DNA from 2 places in the Arthrobacter sp. 210 2 genome. Region 2 is predicted to be linked to the other one. Evidence: predicted binding sites of a transcription regulator. Region 2 holds the regulator's gene; the other holds the start of a gene.
The links. The regulator HrcA, encoded in region 2, represses chaperone genes, less so after heat shock. The targets are predictions, from matches to a motif close to TTNGCACTCGNNNNNNNCGAGTGCNAA.

Region 1 (4,690 bases), on a different contig from region 2:
GGCGCTGCCCGCCGAGACCCCGCTGATCAGGGCCGCCCGCGCCGCCGGAAAGCCGGTGATCACCGGCGCGGAGGTGGCCACCATCCAGGCGCTGGAACAGTTCGTCCTGTACACCGGAGTGCGGCCAAGCCCTGAGCAGGTACGCGCGGCCGAGGAGTTCATGCGGGCGCAGTAAACGGCCTTACACCGCAGTAACGGGTTCCACCACGATGGCCACCCGGTCCTCCCCGATGCGGGTGAGGACCAGGGTGGCCGTTTTGGTGCCGCCCTTTTTCGCAGGGTTTTTCCCGCCGGGCAGGAGCTGCTTCCGGAGTTCCTCGGGAGTGACGGCAGTGCCGCGTTTCTTGATGTCCAGCACCGTGATGCCTTCGGCCTTCACCCACGCCTTGAGCGCCTTGACGTTGAACGGCATCACGTCCAGCACCTTGTAGCCCCGCGCGAACGGGGTGTCCACAAGGGCGGGGGCGCAGATGTAGGCGATGTGCTCGTCCACCAGGTGGCCCCCGAGCTCAAGCGCGACGTCGGCAACGAGCCCGGCGCGGATGACCGCGCCGTCGGGTTCGTACAGGTAGCCTTCCACGGGACCCACCGGTGCTTCCGGCCCGGCCCCGAAGTCCTCGCCGCTGGTCAGCTCGGCGGCGCCGCTGGGCCCCAGCACCAGGGCTGCGCGGCGGACTCCGGGCCGCCGCACGGCGTTGAACCACAGTGCCACCTCGGTGACGTCGCCGGCCACGGAGACCCACTGTGCCTCGCAGTTGTGCGGGACGGAGTCATGCGGCATGCCGGGCCCCATCTTCACCCCCACGGCCTTGCCGGACGCGGCCAGGGCTTCGACGAAGGACAGCGGCGGCGAAAAGGCTTCTGGATCCCAGATGCGCTTGGTGCCCGAGGTGGAGGTGACCCGGCGGGCGGGGTCCAGCCAGACGCCGTCGATGCCGTCCAGCGGAACAGCAGTGGCGTCCGCATGGACCACCGTGGCGTTCGGGAACGGGATGAGGTTCACGGTGGCGCAGGCGGCCGTGGTCTCATCCATTTCGACGGCGGTGACGGTCACGTCAAGGGACGCCAAGGCGAGCGAATCGGCGCCCAGCCCGCAGCCCAGGTCTGCCACATGGCTGACCCCCGCGCCGGCAAACCGCTGCGCGTGCCGGGCGGCCACGTTCAGGCGGGTGGCCTGTTCCAGGCCTGCCTGGGTGAAGAGCATCTGCCGGGAAAACTCCCCGAATTTTGCTTCGGCCTTGGTGCGGAGCCTGGACTGGGTCAGGACGGCGGAGACCAGGTGGGGGGAGTGGCCGGCCTTCCGGAGGGCCGAATTGAGCTCATAGGAGGAGTCCTCCTGGTAGGGACCCAGGGACGCCAGCAGCTCCCAGCCTTCCGGGGTGAGCAGCGGTGCGATCTGGTCCTGGGAAGCGTGGGGCATGGGTTCCAGCCTAGTGGAGGAGGGCCCGGCGCTATGCCGATAGTGTTGAAAGCATGGAAGACAGCGCAGGCCCCCAGCAGTCCGGAGAAGAGCAACCCACGGACCGGGGTCCCGCCAGGTACGCTCGTCCCGCCCTCATTGCGGCTTCCCTGGTGGCAGTGGTGTGCATCGCGCTGCTGGTGATCATTTTCTTCCTGGATACCTTCAACGCCACCGTCTATTCCGTGGGGGGCAACGACATCCAGGACGACACCCAGGAAGCCAGCGACATCCGCGGGTTGTATGCCGGTGCACGGGCGGGAAGCATCGTGTTCCTGGTGGCGTCCCTGCTCGCTGCCGCCGTTGCGGCCGTGGTGCTCTACCGCGGCAGGAATCAGGGGAGGCGGGATTCCGACGGCGGCGAGGACGTGGACTTCGACGACCTGGGACGCTGAGGCCGCTGGCCGGCGCTGGTCAGCAGGACCCCCGATATCACCAGGACTCCGCCCAGCACCTGTGCCGCGGTGATGGGCTGGCCCAGCAGCACGGTGATGATGGCGGTGAAGACGGCGATCAGGTTCAGGTAGTTGCCGGCGTTGGCCGCAGAAGTCCGCTTGAGTGCCAGGTTCCACAGCAGGTAGGAGCCCAGCGAGGGGAACAGGGCGATGAACGCCAGGGACCAGCCTTCGGCCGGAGTGGACGGCAGCCCGGCCCCGGTTGCTGCCGCGATGGGTGCCAGGACCACGGCAGCCATTGCCACCTGCACGGCCGTTGCGGTGATCGCGGGGAGGGCAAGCCGCCTGGCGATGATCGTGTAGAAACCCCAGACGGTGATGGCTGCCACGATCAGCAGCTCTCCGGTGTTGATGGAAAAGGTCAGCAGGCGGGACAGGTCGCCGCCTGTCAAAACCATCAGCACGCCGGCCAGGCCCAGTGCGATGCCCAGCCAGCTCACCGGGCGCGGCCGGTCCTTGAGCAGGACCACGGCAAGCACCATGATCAGGGCCGGATTGGCGGCCGTCACCAGGGAAGCGTTCAGGGCCGACGTGTGCTGCAGTGCGCTGTACAGCAGCAGGGTGTAGCCGCTCATGCCCAGGGCGCTCAGCAGCAGCAGTACCGGCCACCGGCGCAGCACGGCGCGCCAGTCCGGCCGGTCAACGGCCTGCGCCAGCAGGAGCAGCGGCACCGCGGCCAGGGCCCAACGCCAGAAGGTCAGCTGCAACGGCTCCATGGTCTGCATCGCGGCTTGGCCCACCACGAAGTTTCCGGCCCAGAACAGGTTCGCAAGGATCAGGTATACGGCGGCTCGCACCGCTTCAATGTACACGCCGCCGTGTACGCGGATGACGAAACGCTGGCACTCGCCTTGACCGAGTGCTAACCCGCACATAGAGTCTTCATTAGCACTCTCCCTAGGAGGGTGCTAACACATGAAGAGCTGCCAGCCAGGCTGCTGCCGGCACCGCGACGACGGTTTGCCAGCCAGGGCGGAAAGCTTTCCAGTCCACGAATTTGCTGACGAAAAGGAGAGGTCCGAGTGTCGGTCTCTATTAAGCCTCTTGAGGATCGTATTGTTGTCCGCCCGCTCGAAGCCGAGCAGACCACGGCTTCCGGCCTGGTCATCCCGGACTCCGCACAGGAGAAGCCGCAGGAAGGCGAAGTTGTTGCAGTTGGCCCCGGCCGCTTTGAGGATGGCAACCGCGTTCCTGTCGACGTAGCCGTTGGCGACGTCGTCATCTACTCCAAGTACGGCGGAACCGAAGTCAAGACCGGCGGCACCGAGTACCTCGTGCTGTCCGCCCGCGACGTCCTGGCGATCGTCGTAAAGTAACTCTCCGGATCCCCGTGCCGCTGGTCATGCTTACTGCTGGTCAGCTGCGCGGGGTTCTGTCTTGAAAGGACAAAACCATGGCAAAGCAGCTTGCGTTTAACGACGCTGCCCGCCGGTCTCTTGAAGCCGGCATCGACAAGCTCGCCAACACCGTCAAGGTGACGCTCGGCCCCCGCGGCCGCAACGTTGTCCTGGACAAGAAGTGGGGCGCGCCCACCATCACGAACGACGGCGTCACCATCGCCCGCGAAGTCGAGCTGGACGACCCGTACGAAAACCTTGGCGCACAGCTGGCCAAGGAAGTAGCCACCAAGACCAACGATGTTGCCGGCGACGGCACCACCACCGCCACGGTCCTGGCCCAGGCACTGGTCAAGGAAGGCCTGCGCAACGTAGCTGCCGGCGCTGCTCCCGGCCAGATCAAGCGCGGCATCGAGGTTTCCGTTGAAGCCGTCGCTGCACGCCTGCTGGAGAACGCCCGTCCCGTTGAAGGCACCCAGGTTGCCAGCGTGGCGGCCATCTCCGCGCAGAGCGAAGAGATCGGCGAGCTTCTGGCCGAGGCCTTCGGCAAGGTGGGCAAGGATGGTGTGATCACCATCGAGGAATCCTCCACCACGCAGACCGAACTGGTCCTCACCGAGGGCATGCAGTTCGACAAGGGCTACCTGTCCCCGTACTTCGTCACCGACGCGGAACGCCAGGAAGCAGTCCTCGAGGACGCCCTCATCCTGATCAACCAGGGCAAGATCTCCTCGGTGCAGGAATTCCTGCCGCTGCTGGAGAAGGCGCTGCAGAGCTCCAAGCCACTGTTCATCATCGCCGAGGACGTCGACGGCGAGGCCCTGTCCACGCTGATCGTCAACCGCATCCGCGGCACCCTCAACGTGGTGGCCGTCAAGGCTCCGGGCTTCGGCGACCGCCGCAAGGCCATGCTGCAGGACATCGCCACCCTCACCGGTGCGCAGGTTGTCTCTCCGGAACTGGGCCTGAGCCTGGACTCCGTTGGCCTTGAGGTGCTGGGTACCGCCCGCCGCATCACGGTCACCAAGGACAACACCACCATCGTGGACGGCGCCGGCGCTGCCGAGGACGTTGCTGCACGCGTTGCCCAGCTCCGTGCCGAGCTGACCCGCACCGACTCCGACTGGGACCGCGAAAAGCTCCAGGAGCGCCTGGCCAAGCTGGCCGGCGGCATCGGCGTCATCAAGGTGGGTGCCGCAACTGAGGTTGAGCTGAAGGAAAAGAAGCACCGCATCGAAGATGCTGTTTCCTCCACCCGCGCCGCCCTCGAAGAAGGCATCGTGGCCGGTGGCGGTTCCGCCCTGATCCACGCGCTGAAGGCCCTCGACGAGGACCCGGCCGTCAAGGCACTCGAAGGCGACGCCGCCGCTGCTGTGGGCATCGTCCGCCGCGCGCTGGTCCAGCCGCTGCGCTGGATTGCCCAGAACGCAGGCTTCGAC
Region 2 (4,690 bases):
GATGTCCGACAAACCCCTCGACCCTGATTTTTTTACCCCCTGGCAGAACCCGAGCCAGCTCGCCACGTCGATTTCGGGCAAGGACGTCATCACTGTTGATGTGTCCGAGGATGCATTCAACAGCAATCTCGACGCCGACATGGCTGCCCGGGCCATCCAGCAGCTGGTGTATACGGCGACGGCCGCGGCTGCCAGCTCAGGACTGATCGACTCGGGCCAGCAGATCCGGGTGCGCATCCTGGTGGACGGACATACGGACTACGTGGCCTTTGACCACATCCAGCTGGGCGCCCTGATGACGCGGACCGCAGGCCTTGTTGCACCCGTCTGGATTATTGACCCCCAGGAAAACGTGGAAGTGGGCGGCGGCAGCGTCAAGATCACCGGGCGCAACACAACGGCAGGCGGCAAGCTCCGCTGGCAGATCCTCCAGTCCAGGGACAACGGCGCCAAGGAGCCGTTCCTCACGGGCGAGACCACCGCGTCTGCTGAACAGGGACAGGCCGGGGTGTTCACCCTGGCGCTCAACCTGCCGCCAGGTGACTACGAGCTGCGGGTCTCCCAGGCGGGCACTGGCGACCAGCCGGACCAGTACGAGGACACACGGGCCTTTAAGGTGCGGTAGCCTTCCAGCGGCCCAGGATGTCGCTGGCAAGGACGACGGCGGCAGGCCCGGCCGTTGATGAGCGCAGGACGTGGTGGCCCAGGAGTGCTGTCACGGCGCCCTTGTCGCAGAGTTTCGTGACTTCGCGGGGGCTGATGCCGCCTTCGGGTCCCACGATCAGGAGCACTTCCCGGGGCGCCGCTCCCCCCGCTCCATCCCATGCTTCGAGGACGTTTCGCAGTGGCCGCACGGCGTCCTCATGAAGGATGACAGCCAGGCCGGCGGCTTCGACGGCCGCGGACAGGGCGGCTGTGTCGACAGCGGGCCGGACCTCGGGAACCCAGGCCCGGCGTGCCTGCTTGGCCGCCGCAGTCACAACAGACTGCCATTTGGCGTGGGCCTTGGCGGCCCGGTCACCTTTCCAGCGCACGATGGAACGCTCGGACTGCCACGGAATGACGGCGTCGATTCCGAGCTCTGTCGCCGTTTCGATGGCCAGCTCGTCCCGGTCGCCCTTCGCAAGCGCCTGGACCAGGACCAGCCGGACATCGGGGCGGTCTTCGAAGGCCACCGACGTGCACTCGACCTCCAGAGCCGAGGAAGAAGCCGCGGTGACGCGTCCGCTCATCCGCGTGCCGGCACCGTCGACAATGTCCACAGCTTCACCGGGTGACAGCCGTTTAACCGCAACAGCGTGCCTGGCTTCGGGTCCTTCCAGGATGAACCGCGTCGCGGGCGCGACGCCGTCCAGGGACCCGGCGGGAGTGAAGAAGACGGGGTTGCTCACCGCTACAGGTTACCGAGGCGATCCCGGAGTTTGGCGAACATGCCGCCGCTGGCAGCGAGTTTGCCCTCGGTGATCTGCTCGCCGCGCATCTTGGCGAGCTGCCGCAGGAGGTCCTCCTGGGCGGCATCCAGCTTCGCGGGGGTCTCAACCTGCAGGTGCACCTTCAGGTCGCCGCGGCCGTAGCCGCGCAGGTGGGTAACGCCGAGGCCGCGGAGGGTGATGATCTCACCGGACTGCGTTCCGGGCTTGACGTCGATTTCCTGGGTCCCGTCGAAGGTCTCAAGGCTTACCTCTGTACCCAGCGCTGCGGCCGTCATGGGGATGTTCAGCGTGGCGTGCAGGTCGTCTCCGTCGCGGACGTAGGTGGCGTCATTGTTGACGCGGATTTCCACGTAAAGGTCACCGGAGGGTCCGCCGGCGGGCCCGGCCTCGCCCTGGCCGGAGAGCTGGATCCGGGTGCCGGTGGCCACGCCGGCGGGAACCTTGATGGTCAGGGACCGGCGGCTCCGGATCCGTCCCTGGCCGCTGCATTCGTTGCAGGGGTCCTTGATGACCGTGCCGAAGCCTTCGCAGCTGCCGCAGGGCGCAGCCGTCATGACCTGGCCCAGGATGGAGCGAACGGCCCGCTGGACCTGGCCGCTGCCTCCGCAGATGTCACACCGTTCGGGGTGGGTGCCGGGCCGGCAGCATGATCCCTCGCAGGTGGGGCAGGTGACCGCGGTGTCCACTTCGAGTTTCTTGTTGACGCCGAACACCGCATCGCGGAGGTCGATCCGGACACTGATGAGGGCGTCCTGTCCGCGGCGGACACGGGAGGCAGGCCCGGTGGAGCCGCCGGCGCCAAAGAACGTGTCAAAGATGTCCTGGAACGCGAAGCCCTGGCCGGCGTAGCTGCCGCCGCCGAATCCGTTGTCCGTACCGTTTTCATTGCCGGTGGTGTCATAGACGCGCCGCTTTTGGGGGTCGGAAAGGACCTCGTACGCGTGGGTTACTGCCTTGAAGCGGTCTGCGGCGTCCTCACCCGGGTTAACGTCCGGGTGCAGGGTCCGGGCCAGCTTGCGGTAGGCCTTCTTGATTTCTTCGCCGGTGGCCTCCGGTGAGACTCCAAGGACGTCATAGTGGCTGCTCAAAGTTCGTATCTCTTCCTTGTTGTACTGCCTGCATGCGGGGTGCCCTGCCCGTGGTTCCGGCTGCCTAAGCGCCGGGACCGCCGGTCAGGGTCCCAGTATCCGGGAAAGGTAACGGGCAACAGCCCTGACGGCGGCCATGGTGGTGGGGTAGTCCATGCGCGTCGGCCCCAGCACGCCAATCTTGGCCGTGCTGTCCGGGCCGTATCCCGTGGCCACGACGGACGCCTCGGAAAGGCCGTCGTAGGGGTTCTCGCGGCCGATGCTGACGGCCACGCCGCGGTGGTCCTGCGCCATCTCGCTCAGGAGCCGCAGCATGACCACCTGCTCCTCAAGGGCTTCCAGGACGGGGCCGATGCTGAGCGGGAAATCGACGTTGGACCGTGCAAGGTTCGCCGTTCCCGCCATCACCATCCGGTCCTCACGGCTGCTGTGCGCCAGCACCTCCAGCCCGTGGGCCAGCGCCTGCGCGGCCAGCCTCTGGCCGGGACTGACCGCCGACACCACGGCCGGAAGTGACTGGGCCAGCTGGCCCAGCGGCGTTCCTGAAAGGGAACCCAGGAACCGGGTCCGCAAGGCGGCCAGGGCGTCGTCCCCCAGGTCCTGCCCGACGTCGATGACCCGCTGTTCCACCTTGCCGCTGTTCGCAATGAGCACCACCAGCACCTTGCGGGGAGCAAGCAGGACGAATTCGATGTGCCGGATCAGGGCACGGCTCAGGTGCGGATACTGGACAACCGCTACCTGGTTGGTCAGCTGCGACAGCAGGCGGACCGTTCGGTCCAGGACGTCGTCAAGGTCGTCCGAGCCCTCCAGCAACGACTGGATGGCCCGGCGCTCGGCCTGCGACAGGGGTTTGACGGCCGAAATCTGGTCGACGAACAGACGGTAGCCCTTGTCCGTGGGAATCCGGCCCGCGCTGGTGTGCGGGGCGGTGATCAGGCCCTCGTCCTCCAGCGCCGCCATATCGTTGCGGATTGTCGCACTGGAGACGCCGAGATGATGCCTCTCGACCAGGGCCTTGGATCCCACCGGCTCGCGGGAGTGGACGTAGTCCTCCACGATGGCCCGCAGTACTTCCAGCTTGCGTGGCTCGCTCACACTCCACCTCCATCCAGGGTCAGGGCGGCCGTGCCGCCCGCACCGCGCCACCACCAGGGTTAGCACTCGACATGCCTAAGTGCTAACAGTCTATTATGCCTCGGGCCGTTGTTAGCATTGGTACCGCTCCGGGCGAAATTCCGGTGCACTGATCTAGCGCTAGGCGGAGTCGATCCATGGATTACCAGAACTGGGGCCCCCGGGACATGTCCGCGCCCGTCCGGACCCAATTGCCCGAAGTGCCGGTTGAGCGCGGCATGGTGCTGGAGGACGTCCAGTCCGGTTGGGTCGGCGCCGTCACCCGGGTGGAAAAGTCCGGCGGAATGCACGTGGTGGTCCTCGAGGACCGCCGCGGGAAGTCACGGACCTTCCGGCTGGGCTTCGGTTTCCTCCTCGAAGGCCGCGCAATCCGCCTGATGCCCCCGGCACCCCGTCCGGCGACGGCCGGCCCCGCCGCCGGAAGGACTGCCTCCGGCTCCGTGCGGGTTGCCGGCCAGCGCGCACAGGTAGCCAAGGCCAGCCGCATCTGGGTGGAGGGAAAGCACGACGCCGAACTGGTGGAAAAAGTGTGGGGAGACGACCTCCGGGTGGAGGGCATCGTCGTCGAACCCCTGCACGGCATTGACGACCTGGCCGGCGCAGTGGCCGACTTCCGGCCCGGACCGGGACGGCGCCTGGGCGTGCTCGTGGACCACCTGGTGCCGGACTCCAAGGAGTCGCGTATTGCCGATGCCGTCATGGCGTCTCCCGGCGCGGCCGGGAACGTGCTCATCGTGGGCCATCCGTACGTGGACGTGTGGCAGGCCATCCGGCCCGCTGTCCTCGGCATCGAGAAGTGGCCCGTTGTGCCGCGCGGGCAGGACTGGAAGACCGGGATCCTGGCCGCTTTCGGCTGGCCGCACGACACGAAGGAAGACATCGGGCTGGGATGGCAGAAGCTGTTGGGGGCCGTCCGCAGCTATGCAGACCTGGAAGCATCCCTGCTGGGGCGGGTTGAGGAAGTGATCGACTTCCTCACTGTTCCCTGATTGGGCAGCCAACACCCGGATAGCCAGTATTCTTGGTACTGCG

Region 1: the regulator HrcA is predicted to act here: its motif matches at 2,754-2,780, upstream of groES (co-chaperone GroES).

What each region holds. Positions count from the first base shown of each region.
Region 1 is NZ_JBNHIE010000001.1:848,530-853,219, forward strand. It holds gene AC5RWA_RS04070 (shikimate 5-dehydrogenase) at 1-175, shown strand, start outside; gene AC5RWA_RS04075 (THUMP-like domain-containing protein) at 182-1,420, opposite strand; gene AC5RWA_RS04080 (hypothetical protein) at 1,474-1,854, shown strand; gene AC5RWA_RS04085 (DMT family transporter) at 1,794-2,711, opposite strand; gene groES (co-chaperone GroES) at 2,937-3,230, shown strand; gene groL (chaperonin GroEL) at 3,308-4,690, shown strand, end outside.
Region 2 is NZ_JBNHIE010000012.1:131,520-136,209, reverse strand. It holds gene AC5RWA_RS19335 (GerMN domain-containing protein) at 1-625, shown strand, start outside; gene AC5RWA_RS19330 (16S rRNA (uracil(1498)-N(3))-methyltransferase) at 612-1,391, opposite strand; gene dnaJ (molecular chaperone DnaJ) at 1,394-2,521, opposite strand; gene hrcA (heat-inducible transcriptional repressor HrcA) at 2,606-3,619, opposite strand; gene AC5RWA_RS19315 (DUF3097 domain-containing protein) at 3,796-4,647, shown strand.